Linked DNA regions of Kitasatospora fiedleri. The protein of the gene in region 2 interacts with the protein of the main gene of each other region in a pairwise test. Links are inferred from orthologs where the notes say so. Each region holds a gene or a part of one and is shown on either strand. Other genes may lie near its edges.

Evidence for each region. The genes of interacting proteins can lie anywhere in the genome.
Region 1: the proteins of rsfS (region 2) and QMQ26_RS14280 interact in binary tests that used the Escherichia coli proteins (3 or more experiments, as listed by UniProt). The link is inferred for Kitasatospora fiedleri from one-to-one orthologs.

Annotation. Positions count from the first base shown.
Region 1 is NZ_OX419519.1:3,112,605-3,115,780, forward strand. The notes cover bases 80-2,965. They hold QMQ26_RS14280 (ATP-binding protein), read right to left. Parts: upstream 2,129-2,965; coding sequence 1,031-2,128; downstream 80-1,030. Other genes in these bases: QMQ26_RS14285 (hypothetical protein), read right to left, coding at 2,320-2,736; QMQ26_RS14290 (MerR family transcriptional regulator), read left to right, coding at 2,839-2,965. Outside these bases: more of QMQ26_RS14290, read left to right, coding at 2,966-3,176.
Region 2 is NZ_OX419519.1:2,558,965-2,562,185, forward strand. What follows is about bases 168-3,098. They hold rsfS (ribosome silencing factor), read right to left. Parts: upstream 1,887-3,098; coding sequence 1,449-1,886; downstream 168-1,448. Other genes in these bases: QMQ26_RS11950 (histidine phosphatase family protein), read right to left, coding at 805-1,452; QMQ26_RS11960 (LytR C-terminal domain-containing protein), read right to left, coding at 2,034-3,098. Also shown: QMQ26_RS11930 (tetratricopeptide repeat protein), read right to left, coding at 1-63; more of QMQ26_RS11960, read right to left, coding at 3,099-3,221. UniProt on the Escherichia coli protein: Functions as a ribosomal silencing factor. Interacts with ribosomal protein uL14 (rplN), blocking formation of intersubunit bridge B8.

The DNA.
Region 1 (3,176 bases), 550 kb from region 2 along the record:
GAGCCGGATCGCCTCGATGACGTGCGCGGAGGAGACCGGGTGGTCCTCGGCCCGGAGCAGTTCGGCGACCCTGGTCATCCAGCGGGCGACCGGCTGCTCGGGGCGGTGAACAGGTGGTGGTACCAGCCGGGCGAGTCGATGCCCGCGCCGTAGCCGGTGTGCTGGGACAGCCGGCGGTGCGTCCACGGCACCCAGGTCAGTTCGGTCCTGAGCTTCTTGGGGAGTTCGGCGAGCAGCGCCCGGTCGTGCGCGACGGTCGGCAGCGTGGCGAGCGCGGGGACGTGCCAGGCGCCGCAGACCACCGCGATGCGCTGGTGCCCGGCCCGGCGGGCGGCCCGGAGCTGCTGGCGCATGGCGGCCTCGCGGACCAGGTCGCGCCGCTCGGCCGGGTGGTGCTCGCGCAGGGCGGCCATCGCCTCGGCGAGGGCGGCGAACGGGGCCAGCGGGTCGCCGTCGGGGGCGCGGTGCTCGACCACGTCCTCCCACCAGGACTCCGGGTCGGGGTGGCCGGCGGCGGCGGCGAGTTCGGCGATCGGGTCGACGGGCGCGGGCCGGGAAGTGCCCCCCGGCACTCCCGACCCCTCCCCCTCCTCTGACGCGCCGTCACCGCCGGAGGTGTCGCCGTTCCCGGTAACGGTTTCGTCGCCGTCGCTGACGCCGTCGCTGTCGCCGAACGGGCCCGCCGCCTCGCCGTCGGCGCCGCGCGGGCCGAGCGCGAGGCTCTGCGCGGCGGGCAGGTCGATGAACCGGACCGGCACCCCGGCGTCCAGCGCGTGCCGCAGCGCCACCCACTCGGGCGAGAACGCGGCGAACGGCCAGAACGCGGCCCGCGCCGGGTCGTCGGCGACGTGGGCGAGCAGCGCGACCGGCGGCACCATCTCCTTCTCGGCGGCGGCCGCGACCAGCTCGTCGGCCTCCGGCGGGCCCTCGATCAGCACCGCGTCGGGCCGCAGGGCGGCCAGCGCGGCGGCCACCGCGCGGGCCGAGCCGGGGCCGTGGTGGCGCACCCCGAGCAGCGTCACCTGGGCGTTCACGCCGAGACCTCCCGGGCGGCCCGGTAGAAGTCCTTCCAACCGTCGCGGTCGCGGACCACGCCCTCCACGTACTCGCGCCACACCTGCCGGTCGGCGACCGGGTCGCGGACCACCGCGCCGACGATGCCGTCCGCGACGTCGCCCGCGCGCAGCACGCCGTCGCCGAAGTGGACGGCCAGCGCGAGGCCGTTGGTGACCACCGAGATCGCCTCGGCGGTGGAGAGCGTGCCGCTGGGGGTCTTCACCTTCGTCCGGCCGTCGGCCGTCAGGCCGGAGCGCAGCTCGCGGAAGACGGTGACCACCCGGCGGATCTCCGCCGCGCCGCCCGGCAGTTCGGGCAGGTCGAGCGAGCGGCCGAGCTGGCCGACCCGGCGGGTGACGATCTCCACCTCCTCCTCCAGGGTGGCGGGCAGCGGCAGCACCACGGTGTTGAAGCGGCGGCGCAGCGCGGAGGACAGCTCGTTGACGCCGCGGTCGCGGTCGTTGGCGGTGGCGATCACGTTGAAGCCGCGCACCGCCTGCACCTCGGAGCCCAACTCCGGTACGGGGAGGGTCTTCTCGGACAGGATGGTGATCAGGCTGTCCTGCACGTCGGCCGGGATGCGGGTCAGCTCCTCGACCCGGGCGATCCGCCCGTCGCGCATCGCGCGCATCAGCGGGGACGGGACGAGCGCGTCCTCGCTCGGGCCGTGGGCGAGGAGCTGGGCGTAGTTCCAGCCGTAGCGGACGGCCTCCTCGGGGGTGCCGGCGGTGCCCTGGACGAGCAGCGTGGAGTCGCCGGAGATCGCGGCGGCGAGGTGCTCGGAGACCCAGGTCTTGGCGGTGCCGGGCACGCCGAGCAGCAGCAGCGCCCGGTCGGTGGCCAGCGTCGTCACGGCGACCTCGACCACCCGGCGCGGGCCGATGTACTTCGGCGTGATCACCGTGCCGTCGGCGAGCTCGCCGCCCAGCAGGTAGGTGGCGACCGCCCACGGCGAGAGCCGCCAGCGCTCCGGCCTGGTCCGGTCGTCGTGCCGGGCGAGGGCGGCCAGCTCCTCGGCGAACGCGTCCTCGGCGTGCTGCCGCAGGACCTCGCTGGTCGTCTCGGTGGTCATCGACTGCTCCGATCTCACGGGACGTCAGGACACTGCGCGGGAAGGGCGCGGGGAATCAACCGCACGGCGCTGACCTGGGCGGAAGAACTCCCGTTCGCCCCGTGCGAGTTCCACTCTGCCCCCCGCCACTGACAACCGGACCGCCCTCGACCGGACCGCCCTCGACCGACCCGCCGCCGACCGGACCGCCCTCACTCGGCCGGCAGCGCGCCCCGGTAGGCCGCCCGCCGCCAGGGCCACAGCTGGGCCGCGCCGAACGCCGCCTCCACCACCAGGAAGCCCCACAGCAGCCCGGTCGCGCCCTGCCCCAGCGCCCAGCCCTGCCAGCAGGCGAACAGCACCCGGGCCGCGCCGTCGAACAGCCCGTGCTCCGGCCGCGGGCGCAGCAGCCGCAGCAGCGCCCAGACCAGCACCACCGACCCCATCAGGTTGGCGAACAGCGTCTGCACCGGCTCCGGCGGCGGCAGTCGGCCCAGCCCCAGCGCGCCGCCCGCCGCGGACAGCGCCCGGTGCGCGAGGGCGTACGTCCAGGGGGTGGCGAACGGGGCGGTGACCAGCAGGTCGTACCAGGCGCTGGCGCGGACCAGGCGGGCGTAGCGGTGCGTCATGTCGGGCTCCTGTGCCGTCTCGTGTGCCGTCCCGTACGGGGACGGGCCCATGCTGGACGGTGGAGTACTGTCCAGGGTCAAGTCGCCGACGGGAGCGGGGTCATGCGGATCGGGGAACTCGCCGAACGGTCCGGGCTGAGCCGGGACGCCCTGCGCTTCTACGAGCGCACCGGGCTGCTGGTCGCCCGCCGCCTGCCCAACGGCTACCGCGACTTCCCGCCCGAGTCGGTGCCCTGGCTGCGCTACGTCCGCACCGCGCAGGCGCTGGGCTTCTCGCTGGCCGAGATCGCCCGCACCGGCGCCGAGTTGAGCGCCGCGCCGGACGCCGCCGAGCGGCTGTCCGAGCTGTTCCGGGAGAAGATCGCGCTGATCGACGCCCGCACCGCGGAGCTCGCGGCGCTGCGCGCCGACCTCGCCGAGCGGGTCGGCACCGGCTGCCC
Region 2 (3,221 bases):
CCAACCGAGCTGGTGGAGTATCCGGGCGAGCTCGTCGTTCCGTTTTCGCACCAGGTCGGCCATGCCACGACGGTAGCGGCCCCGCGCACCGCCCGGCAGGGGAGTCCCGTGAACGACCGAAGGCCGCCCCTCTCGGGACGGCCTCCGGACTGCTGTGGAGCTAAGGAGAATCGAACTCCTGACCTATTGCATGCCATGCAATCGCTCTACCAACTGAGCTATAGCCCCATGCTGTTACTGCTACTACCACCGTCACCTGCGGTTTCCCTCGGCGACATCGATAACTCTACACGGTCGGCGCCCCCGGCCCTAATCCGTTCCGACGCCCCCGCGACGGCCCCGGCCGCCCCCTCCCCCACCCCCCTCCTCGCCTCCCGCCCCGACCCCGGCCCGCCCTCCGGACCCAGCTCCGGACCCAGCTCCAGGCCCGGCCCCGCCCTAAGCTCCAGGCCGAGTCCAAGAAACACCGAAGGCCGCCACCCTGTTCGGGCAGCGGCCTCGCGGAACTGCTGTGGAGCTAAGGAGAATCGAACTCCTGACCTATTGCATGCCATGCAATCGCTCTACCAACTGAGCTATAGCCCCGCGACACTGACGACCACTCACGGACCACCGGTGCGGAGTGGAGCTAAGGAGAATCGAACTCCTGACCTATTGCATGCCATGCAATCGCTCTACCAACTGAGCTATAGCCCCGCAGTTCCGCGACTCCCGCCCCCGGTTTCCCGTCTGCGTTCCTCGCTGCGAACGAGGAAGACTCTAGCTGGTCAGAGCCGGAACTGTGAAATCCGGGTCGGGCGGCCGTCAGGTCTCGTCGCCGATGACCGGCTGCGGCAGCGTTCCCGCGTTGTGCTCCAGCAGCCGCCAGCCGCGCGTGTCCTGGCCGAGCACCGACCAGCAGCAGTTGGAGAGGCCGCCGAAGCGCTCCCACAGCCGCGGCTCCAGGCCCAGCATCCGGCCGATCATGGTGCGGATGGTGCCGCCGTGGCTGACCACCACCAGGGTGCCGCCCTCCGGCAGCTTGTCCACCGCGTCGAGCACCACCGGGACGGCCCGGTCGGCCACCTCGGTGGCCAGCTCGCCGCCGCCGCGGCGCACCTGCTCGCCGTTCGCCCACGCCTCGTACTGCTCCGGGTACCGGGCCCGGATCTCGGCGTTGGTGAGCCCCTGCCACTCCCCCGCGTAGGTCTCCCGCAGGCCCTCGTGGTGGTGCACCTCGAGGCCGGTGAGCCCGGCGAGCTCAGCGGCGGTGCGCCGGGCCCGTTGCAGGTCGGAGGAGATCAGCAGGTCGGGCCGGAGCCCGGCGAGCAGCCGGGCCGCCCGCTGGGCCTGGAAGACGCCCTGGTCGGTGAGCTCGATGTCCGTCGTCCCTTGGAACCGCGATTCGAGGTTCCAGGAGGTCTGGCCGTGCCGCCAGAAGACGATGCGCGGCCAGACCGCCGGGCGGCTCAGAGGTCGCCCCCGGAGACGGCGTTGCCGGCGGCGTCGGTGACGGCGTTCTCCGGCCGGTTGCGGGTGGCCAGCGCGTCCTCGGGGAGCGGCAGCTCGGGGCAGTCCTTCCACAGGCGGTCGAGCGAGTAGAAGGAGCGCTCCTCGGAGTGCTGGACGTGCACCACGATGTCCAGGTAGTCGAGCAGGATCCAGCGGCCCTCGCGCTCGCCCTCCCGGCGCACCGGCTTGATGTCGAGCTTCTCGCGCAGCTGGTCCTCGATCTCCTCGGCGATCGACCGCACCTGGCGGTCGTTGGCGGCGGAGGCGATCAGGAAGGCGTCGGTGATCGACAGCACCTCGCTGACGTCGAAGGCGATGATGTCGTGCGCCAGCTTGTCGGCCGCCGCCTGTGCGGCGACGGTGATCAGTTCCTGGCTTCGGTCGGTGACGGTCACGTTGCTCTTCCGGCTCGGCTGTGGGGATACCCTCCCAGGATCTCACGAACACGACGGAGCCCCCGAGCGTTTTCCGCCCGGGGGCTCCGTCCCCGCCTCAACGGCGCCTCGACGGCACCCCGGCCGCCCCCGCGCAGCCGCCTCCGCTCACTGCGTCTTCTGGGACGGCGGCTGGTAGTCCTTGCCGACCACCAGCACCAGGTCCGCGTTCTGCGCGTCGGTGACCTTCTTCACCGCGGAGTCCGGCAGGCCCATGCTGGTGGCCAGGGTGAGGGCCGCCGACTGCTTGGCGTCGTCGGTGTAGCGGATCTCGGAGGTCGCCTGCTCGGTCGCCTTGGCGCTGGACGGCAGCGCGTCCATGCCCGCGTTGATCACCGCGACCTGCGCGGCGGCCACCGAGGTCTCGCTGCCGGAGGCGTTGACCACGGTGACGCGAGTGGAACCGCCGGTGCCCTTGGCGCTGCCGATGGCCCCGCCGAGGATCTCCTTCACCTGCTTGCCCGCGGTGGCGTCGTCCAGGGTGCCGTCGGGCTTGGTGGTGAGCACGGCGGTGGACAGGTGGCCGGCCTTCGCCTGCTTGGCCAGGTTGACCAGCACGCCGGCCAGCGCGCTCTCGGGGAGCGACGGGTCGGGGACCATGTTCATCCGGTGCACGTCGTCGGTGGCCTCCGCCATGGTGGTCGGCATGGCGTTGATCACCCCGGCCATCACCTGGCCGAACCGGGCGAGTTGGGCGTCCGGGGCCTCACCGGGCGCCTGCAGGGTCGCGTAGGCGACGGCGGCGTGCCCGCTCAGCAGGACGTCCTTGCCCGCCGGGGCGAGCACCTTGCCGTCCGCCTTGTTCCCCTCGCGCACCTCGGCGTTGGTGTCCACCTTGACGCCGCCGAGCTGGGTGACCAGCAGCAGCAGGTAGGGGGTGTCCAACCGCCAGGTGCCGGCCACCTTGGCGCCGAGCACCGCGGAGAGGCCGTCACGGGTGGCGGAGGCGCCGAGCTCCGACGGGGCCTTGCTCATCGTCGTGGTGGCGGAATCGCCGTTGCTGGGCAGTTGCAGGGCGTCCGGCAGCAGCAGCACGGTCGCCTTCCTGCCCCCCTCGTCGTCGACCAGCAGGGCGGTGGTGATCTTGCCCTGCGGGTCGTACAGGTGCACCACGTTGACGTACCGGCCGCCGACCGCCGCGGCCGCGTCGTCCCCGCCGCCGAGCTTCCCGCTCCACCACAGGTAGCCCACCGTGCCGGACGCCAGCACCGCCACGACCACCAGCAGCGCGACCAGCCGGTTGCGCAGCCGCCGCCGGCGCTCGGCCCGCACCTCGCTGCGCGACTCGGCGAACTT